Regions from separate parts of the Verrucosispora sp. WMMD1129 genome, predicted to be linked through region 2. Evidence: riboswitches for the same ligand, from Rfam matches in the RefSeq annotation. Region 2 holds a riboswitch; the other holds the start of a gene.

Evidence for each region. Region 2 has a riboswitch for cobalamin ahead of O7624_RS21815 (acyl-CoA thioesterase). Riboswitches for the same ligand answer to the same signal wherever they lie in the genome.
Region 1: another riboswitch for cobalamin. It lies ahead of metE (5-methyltetrahydropteroyltriglutamate--homocysteine S-methyltransferase); the one in region 2 lies ahead of O7624_RS21815 (acyl-CoA thioesterase).

The regions. Positions count from the first base shown of each region.
Region 1 is NZ_CP120741.1:884,407-888,761, forward strand. It holds gene metE (5-methyltetrahydropteroyltriglutamate--homocysteine S-methyltransferase) at 1-2,191, opposite strand, end outside; cobalamin riboswitch at 2,304-2,515, opposite strand; gene O7624_RS04070 (EthD family reductase) at 2,638-2,943, opposite strand; gene O7624_RS04075 (NAD(P)/FAD-dependent oxidoreductase) at 3,056-4,355, opposite strand, start outside.
Region 2 is NZ_CP120741.1:4,681,639-4,685,993, reverse strand. It holds gene O7624_RS21820 (prenyltransferase/squalene oxidase repeat-containing protein) at 1-849, opposite strand, end outside; cobalamin riboswitch at 947-1,111, opposite strand; cobalamin riboswitch at 1,305-1,503, shown strand; gene O7624_RS21815 (acyl-CoA thioesterase) at 1,624-2,136, shown strand; gene O7624_RS21810 (LysE family transporter) at 2,167-2,358, shown strand; gene O7624_RS21805 (FAD-dependent oxidoreductase) at 2,375-3,997, opposite strand; gene O7624_RS21800 (XRE family transcriptional regulator) at 4,074-4,355, shown strand, end outside.

The sequences.
Region 1 (4,355 bases), 2.8 Mb from region 2:
ACGCCTCGACCTCCGGATAGCCGCGCGTCTTGAGGCCGCAGTCCGGATTGACCCACAACCGGCGGGCCGGCACGGCCGCGACCGCCCGGCGCAGTGCCTCGATCACCTCGTCGCGCGGCGGCACCCGGGGGGAATGGATGTCCCACACCCCGGGTCCGACACCCCGGCCGTAGCCGATCGCGGCCAGATCGTCGAGCACCTCCATGTTGGACCGCGATGCCTCGATGCTTGTGACGTCGGCGTCGAGGGCGTCGATGGCGTGGATCACCTCGCCGAACTCCGAGTAGCACAGGTGGGTGTGGATCTGGGTGTCGTCGGCGACGCCGCCGGTGGTCAGCCGAAACGCTCCGACGGCCCAGTCCAGGTACGCCTTCTGGTTGGCCTTGCGCAGCGGCAGCGTCTCGCGTAGTGCCGGTTCGTCGACCTGGATGACCCGGATGCCGGCGGACTCCAGGTCGCGGCACTCGTCGCGCAGCGCCAGCGCGACCTGGTCGGCGGTGTCCGCGAGGGGCTGGTCGGTACGGACGAACGACCAGGCCAGGATGGTGACCGGGCCGGTGAGCATGCCCTTGACCGGTTTGCTGGTGAGCGACTGCGCGTAGGTGGACCACTCGACGGTCATCGGTGCCTTGCGGGACACGTCACCGTAGATGATCGGTGGGCGTACGCAGCGGGAGCCGTACGACTGCACCCAGCCGTGCTGCGTGGCGGCGAAACCGTCGAGCTGCTCGCCGAAGTACTGCACCATGTCGTTGCGTTCCGGTTCCCCGTGCACGAGCACGTCCAGACCCAGCTGTTCCTGCAACCGGATGACCTGCGCCACCTCCGCGCGCATCCGCGCCACGTAGCCGGCGTCGTCAAGGCTGCCGGCCCGGTGCGCGGCGCGGGCCCTGCGCAGTTCGGCGGTCTGCGGGAACGACCCGATCGTGGTGGTCGGCAGCTCCGGCAGGCCCAGTCGTTCCTGCTGGCGGGCGGCCCGGTTGCGGTATTCACCGCGCTGCCGGTCGGTGGGACGCAGCGCGGCCAGGCGGCCGCGGACGTCGTCGTGACGCCAGGCCGCCGGGGTGGGCGGCAGTGGCGCCGGTAGCGCGGTGGTGCCGTCGCGCAGCGCACGGCCGAGCACGACGATCTCGTCGACCTTCTGCCGGGCGAACGCCAACCGCGCGGACAACCGGGGGTCGAGGTGCGTCTCCGCGGACACGTCGACCGGCACGTGCAGCAGCGAGCAGGACGAGGAGACGGCGACGTGATCGGCGAGCCCGGCGACCGTCGCGCCGGCCGTCACGGCGGCCCGCAGGTCGGTACGCCAGATGTTGCGGCCGTCGACCAGGCCGGCGACGATGGTCTTGCCGCCCAGCGGGCCGGCGGCGGCGAGCCGGTGCAGGTTGCCCGGTCCGGCGACCAGGTCCACGCCGACGGCTTCGACCGGGGTGTCCAGCAGGGCCGGAAGCGCGTCCCCAAGGTCACCGAAGTAGGTCGCCACGAAGATCCGCGGTCGGTGTGCGAGTTCACCGAGTCGGGTGTAGGCGCGACGGAGGGCATCGATCTCGGCGGGGCTGCGGTCGGCGGCGTAGGCGGGTTCGTCCAGCTGCACCCAGCCGACACCCGCGTCCGCCAGGGTGGCGAGAATCCGGGCGTACGTCCGGACCAGGTCGTCGAGCCGGGCGAACGGATCGTCTCCCTTGGCCAGCAGCAGGAACGTGGCCGGGCCGACGAACACCGGTCGGGTGGTGACACCCAGGTTGCGGGCCTCGGCGTACTCGTCCAGCGCCTTCGCCGGGTTGGCCGTGAAGACGGTGTCCGGGGCGATCTCCGGCACCAGGTAGTGGTAGTTGGTGTCGAACCACTTCGTCAGCTCCAGCGCCGGCTCGGCGTCGACGCCGCGGGCCATGGCGAAGTAGGTGTCCAGCGCGGACAGACCCAGCCGGGCGAACCGGTTCGGGACCGCGCCGACAGCGACGGCTGTGTCGAGCATCTGGTCGTAGTAGGAGAAGGTGTTCGACGGGATCGCGTCGAGACGGGCATCGCGCAGCGTCCGCCACACCTGCGCTCGGAGACCGGCAGCGGTGTTGGCCAGCGCCTCGGCGTCGATGGTGCCGGCCCAGTACGCCTCGACAGCCTTCTTCAGCTCACGGTTGACGCCGATGCGTGGATAGCCGAGCACGGTGCTCTGCCCGAATGCGGTACTCACCAAGGGGGTCCTTCCCTCGAAGTGTCCGGCGGACACGGAAGGGGAAGACGGGTACACCTCGGGTACCGGCTTCCGCCCTGGCCCTCCCGAGCGGCCGCCGGCGGCGCACACCGGCGGCGTGCGCAGCACTGGCAGGTCTTCGGACTCGCGGGCATGACACCAGGTCGCCTACTGGCCGTCGCTTCCCAGACCTCACGGTCCAGTGCTTTGTTGACGGCGGTCGTTCCCACTCACCGCTGCGGGGCAGTCCCGGATTCACACCGGGTTCCCTCTTACGACGCCCCACCCACCCGGACGGGACGAACCAGCACCACCGCCATCGTACGGGCCACGCCGCCGGCTGGGCCCGTAGTGCCCGACCTACGGGACTACGGGACGACCGCACGCACCACGCACTGGACCGTGCGGTCTGGAAGCTCTCCGCATGGCCTCACCCGGCCCGCTCGTCAGGACTGCTCAATCTCCGAGAACAACCCCTTGAACGCGACCTGCGTCCCCACGAGCGTGCCGAGGACGTCAGCGGCAGCGGGCGTCGTGACTGCGTCGGAGGCGTCTTCGTAGCTGTCGAAGTAGAGGTCGAGGGTCCGGTAGGCGGGGGTAGCGGTCCCGTCCTCCTTCGGCCACACCTTCGCAGACTCAAGTCGTCGCAGCTTCGGCAGCTTCGCCGCGGTCGCCTGCACGTCCGAGTAGGCACGCTCGAAGTCGTCGGGGTCCGCTGGGTTGTCGATGATGAAAGTGATCTTGGTGGACATGGAAGCCTCCATTTGTCGTTCGTTCTGGGGGCAACGGCTCGGGCTCGCGTTGGCGATACCCGAGCCGCTTCGATCCGGCGTGTACCGCTACGGAGGAGCGCTCGGCTCCCCGTCAGCGGCCGTACGTCTCCAGCAGTCGCAACCAGACCTCGCTGACCGTCGGGTACGCCGGCACCGCGTGCCACAGTCGGTCCAGCGGGACCTCTCCGACGATGGCGATCGTCGCAGCGTGGATCAGTTCCGCGACGTCCGGACCGGCGAGGGTGAAGCCGACGACCACCTTTCGGTCCTCGTCGACGACCATGCGGGCATGTCCCTTGTAGCCGTCGGCCTGCAGGCTGGCTCCGGCGACGGTTCCCAGGTCGTAGTCCACGACCCGAATCCGCAGTCCGGCCGTCTCGGCCGCAGCCGCGGTCAGCCCCACCGACGCGATCTCCGGGTCGCTGAACACCACCTGCGGCACCGCACGCTCATCGGCGGTCGCGGCGTGCCGCCCCCACCTGCCGTCCTCGACCTTCTCCCCCTTCGCCCGGGCCACGATCGCGTCGCCCACCGCGCGCGCCTGATACTTGCCCTGATGGGTCAGCAGCACCCGCCGGTTCACATCACCCGCGGCATACAGCCACCCGCCTCCGCCGACCACACGCAGCGTGTCGTCGACCGCCAGCCAGGCACCCGGCACCAGTCCCACGCGGTCGAGGCCGATGTCCTGAGTGTTGGGCGTCCGGCCGATCGCCACCAGCACCTCGTCCGCCTCGACCCGCTCGCCGTCGACAGTTGCGATGTGGACGATTCCGCGGTCGTCGCGGTTTACGGAAGCGGCCTCCACGCCGAGGCGTACCGACACACCGGCCTCGCGCAACGACTCCGTGACCAACTCGCTGGCGAACGGCTCCGCCGACGGCAGCACACCGTCACGGGCAAGCACCTCCACCGACGACCCCAGAGCGGCGAAGGCGGTCGCCATCTCGGTCGCCACCACGCCGCCACCGATGATGGCGAGCCGACGGGGAACCGACCCGGCCGAGGCAGCCTCGCGGCTGGACCACGGCGCCGCCGCGCGCAGACCCGGAATGTCCGGCAACAGCGCGCTGCTGCCGGTCGCGACGACCACCGCATGCCGCGCGGTCAGCCTGGTCGTGACACCGTCCACGCCGGTCACCTCGACAACGCGGGCGGAAGCGATCCGCCCCTGGCCACGGTGCAGGGCGATACCGGCCGACTCCAGCCAGGAAACCTGCCCGTCGTCCCGCCAATGGGATGCGAAGGAGTCGCGCCGGCCGAGCACCGCAGCCGCATCCAGGTTGCCCGTCACAGCCTCCCGAGCACCCGGCAGTTGGCGAGCCGCCCGCAACGCGGACGCGCTGCGCAGCAACGCCTTGGTGGGCATACACGCCCAGTACGAGCACTCC
Region 2 (4,355 bases):
GAACACGCGGGCCCGGAGCCAGGCCAGCGGCCGGCCGCCGTCGCGCAACGCCTGGGCCGCCAACCCGGTGCTGTTGGCGTTCGCGACCCCACCGGCGTTGGTGAACCCGCCGTCGGTGCGTTGCACCGAGACCAGCCAGCGCAGTCCCGCGGCGGCGTCAGCCGGGCGGCCCGCGGCCCGCAACGCCTGCACCGCGACGGCGGTGGCGTCCACGTCGGAGACACAGACCGGCTGCTCCGGCACCAGCGGAAAGCCGCCGTCCGGGCACCGGGTGCCGGCCAGCCAACCGGCGGCGACCGCCGGCGCGCCCTGCGCGGTCCGGTCCAGCGCGAGGATCGCGAAGGACTGACTGAACGCGTTGCTGAAGTCACCCCACGCCGACCGGTCGGTGAACCGGCCAGCCGGGTCCTGGAGCGACCGCAGCCGGGCAATGAGATCCACACCGCCGACGTCGGTCGGATCACCGCCGCGAACCGCGACGGCGAGAGCGAGCTTGGCGGTCGCGCCCGCGTACGCCTCGGTGGCACCGTCGCCGATGTACCCGTCGCGGACGTCCCGCCGGGTCACCCAGGCCAACGCCCGAGCGCCGAAGTCGTCGGCGACACCTGCGGCGGCGAACGCGAAGACCGCGTCCAGGGTCAACCCCTGGTCCGGGTACGCGACCCCGTCGAAGACGACCTCGAAACGTTCCCCGTCGACCAACTGTCGGGCCAACCATCCGGCGGCGGCATCCGTCCGGACGGCACCGGCCTGTGCGGGTGCGGCGATCGTGGATGTGCTGACAGTGAGGGCGGCGAGTATCCCGCAGAGCAGGGCGAGCAGGCGGTGCCGGCCCAGGCGAACGACCATCGGTTGGCGCCTTTCCGGCCCGGCGGTCGTCGAGACCCGGCCCGCCGTGATGCTGCGGCGGGCCGGCCTCCGACCCGTGGGCCACGACGGGTGGGGAGCAGAGACTCGCGAGTACGGCAGGTGATCGGGCTCGCCGCCAGGGATGCTCCCGGCGGCCTACCGTTGCGGGCCAGCGCCGGACTTCGACCGGACTTCCCCCGCACGCACACGCGGTTGTTCAGTTGTCGCGCCAGTCTCGTTCGCCGCACGGCCACTGTCAATCAGCGACCGTACGTGCACCATGGGTAGCCGCTTCGCGGCGTGGCCACGGTCTCGCTCTCGCTCTCGCTCCAGCACATCCCGCTCCCCCTGAACCGGCCACCGGCACAGGTGGACCGCCGAGGGAGACAGCTCACAGCGAGCACCAGGCCGCCCCGCTGAGCGGCCGGGTCGGGATAGGGTGACCGACGGCGCTGGTTCGCCCGGCCGTTGCTGGTGGGGCGTCGTAAGAGGGAACCCGGTGAAAGTCCGGGACTGCCCCGCAGCGGTGAGTGGGAACGACAGCCGTCACCACGCACTGGGCCGCAAGGCCCGGGAAGCGACGGCCAGTAGGAGACCGGCCGAGTCCGGTGGCGCCCACGAGTCCGAAGACCTGCCCGCGCTGCGTACACAAGGTGTGTGCGCTGCCGTCGACCTCGCGGGCGGGTCGGGCGGGTGACGCGCCGTGACGGCGTGTTCCTCGACGTGCGCGCTGGCGGGTCGGTGGCCTGCCTGCTTCCCGAGGACGGACGCCCCGTGCACGACACGACAACTCTCGCCGGCCGACCACCGGCTGCCTCCCACCTGACCCTGTCGCAGATCATGGACCAGCATCACACCAACCTGATGGGCACGGTCCACGGCGGCCGCATTCTCAACCTCATCGACTCCGTCGCCGGCGTGGTCGCCGCCCGGCACTCCGACGGCCCGGCCGTCACCGCCGCCATCGACGAGACCGCCTTCCTCCGCGCGGTCCGCGTCGGCGACGTCGTACACGTCGACGCCCGCATCACCTGGGCCGGACGCAGCTCCATGGAGGTCACCGTCAAGGTCACCGCCGACCGGTGGGACCGCGCCGTACCACCGACCGACGTGGCCACCGCCCACCTCGTCATGGTCGCCGTCGACGACAACGGCCACCCCCGCCCGGTGCCGCCGCTGCTACCCCAGACCGACGGCGACCGGCGCCGCTACCGCGAGGCACAGATCCGCCGCGAACACCGACTGACCCTGCGCCGTGCCCTGCTCGACGGCACCGAGGAGTCCTGAGATGCTCGGACTCTCCACGGCAGCCCTCGCGTGACCCCCACCGCACAACTGGCTCTGCTCGGCGCCGTTTTCATACAAGTGCAGGTCACCGTCGACATCGCCCTCGGCACGGGCGCCGGACGCCTCGCCCGACGGACAACTGACGGCCGCTGGTCACGGCGCGTCAACCAGGTCTGCGCCGTCGCGTTCGTCGCGCTCGGACTACGACTGGCCGCCGGCTGACCCCTTCGGCGTGGCCTTACAACTCCTTGCGGTGGTCCAGTCGGACGGCGCGCAGTACGACGTCGCTGACGTGGTGTGTGCTGATCGCTCCCGGGGGGCGCGACCGGGTTTCGTGCACGTCGATGCGCCAGTTACCCGAGGCCGTGATCTCGGCGGCGATCTCGTCGATGCCGACGTACGCCTGGGGGTCGTACATGCGGGTCTGCTCGGCGGGATCCGACGGCTGCTGGAGCGGCGTCAGGTCGTGGCCGACGACGAGCAGCGTCCCACCGACGGCCACGGCGTCGAGCAGGTTACGCAGTCCGCGCTGCTCGGGGGTGCGCTGGAACGAACCGTACTGCAGGGACACCAGGTCGTAGGTCTCGCCCGCGAAGGCGGCGGGGTCGTTGGCGTCGCGGTGCAGCGTACGAACGTCGAGTCCGCGACGGTCCGCTTCGGCCCGGATGCGTTCCAGTGCCCTGCTGGAGACGTCGGAGGCGGTCACCTGCCAGCCCCGTTCGGCCAGCCACAGGGCGTCGGCTCCTTCACCCGCGCCGACGTCGAGCGCCCGCCCTGCGGGCAGGTCCGTCGCCTCCGCCATGAGTGTGCCGTTCGGGTTGGCGCTCCACATGCGTTCCTGATCCCCGTAGCGGCTGTCCCACTCGATCGCGACGCCGGACGGGCGAGCACCCGCCGTGGTGTCCTCGGCCGCGAGGCTGAAGGCGATCTGAGCGCCGATCCAGCTACCGTTCGCCGCGGCCTGTAGGACCTGGGCGCTCGGGTCCGTCAGGTTCCCGGCGGCGAAGACGCCCGCCACGCTGGTACGTCCGGTGGCGTCGACCGCGACGAGGTCGCCGAGTCCGCTGGCGTGGGCCGTGGTGTCGATACCCAGCCCGGCGAGCATCTCGACCCGGGGACGGAACCGGGCGCCGGTGAGGATCGCGTCGGCCGGCAGGCTGCGGCCGTCGGCGAGCTCGACGGCGAGTGACCCGTCAGGGTCGGCGTCGGCTAGCCGGCGCACCGCACTCTCGACGACCGGGACCCCGGAGGCGACGAGGGTCTGCACCGCGGCCGGGTCGATCCCCGTGGCATCATGCAGCACCACGGTCAACTGGTCGGTCAGGTGCCGCATCAGCTGGGTCGGGTGCAGTCCCATCGGCGTCGTGACGATCTGCACGACCCGCAGGTCGCGGACCTCCCAGCCATGGCAGAAAGGACAGTTGAACACCTGAGCACCCCAACGCTCAGCGAGGCCCTCGATCTCGGGAAGCTCATCGACGATGCCGGTCGCGGCCAGTACCCGGCGAGCGACGAGGCCGTGCCCGCCCGAGAGTGCGAGGTGGAACCCGTCGTCCTCCTTCCGCACCGCCAGGACACGGCCGGTGAGGACGTTGCCACCATAGCTACGGACCTCCTCGCGCCCGATGGCCCGCATCGCCTCGGGCGGGGTGCCCTCGCGCCCGAGGTAGCCGTGCATGTGCGCGGCCGGCGCGTTCCGCGGCGTGCCGTCGTCGACGACGATGACCGAGCGCCGCTGACGAGCGAGCTGTAGCGCGGCCGCCAGACCCGCCGCCGATCCGCCGATGACGGCGACGTCGCACCGGCGGACGATGCTCTGGTGCGGTGTGTGGTCGGAGGCCCCATGGGCATGATCTGTCATCCGCCAAGCGTAGGAACACCTGGCGGCTTCTGAAAGGCGGCTTGCGGGATTCGCAAGACATCCTCATGCTGGAGAGATGAACGACCGCAGCGACGTAGAGCGGCTGGCGCGCACCCGGCTACGAAGCATCCGCACCACGCTCGGCTACTCCCTGGACCAGCTCGCCGAACGCACCAACCTCAGCCCGTCGACGATAAGCCGGGTCGAGACGGGCAATCGGACGCTCAGCCTCGACGTGCTCGTGCCCTTGGCCAACGCGCTACAGGTCAGCCTCGACGTCCTCTTCGAGGCAACCAGCGACGAGGACGTGGTGATCCGCCCCGTGCAGCACCGTTCGGGCTCGCGCACCACGTGGCCG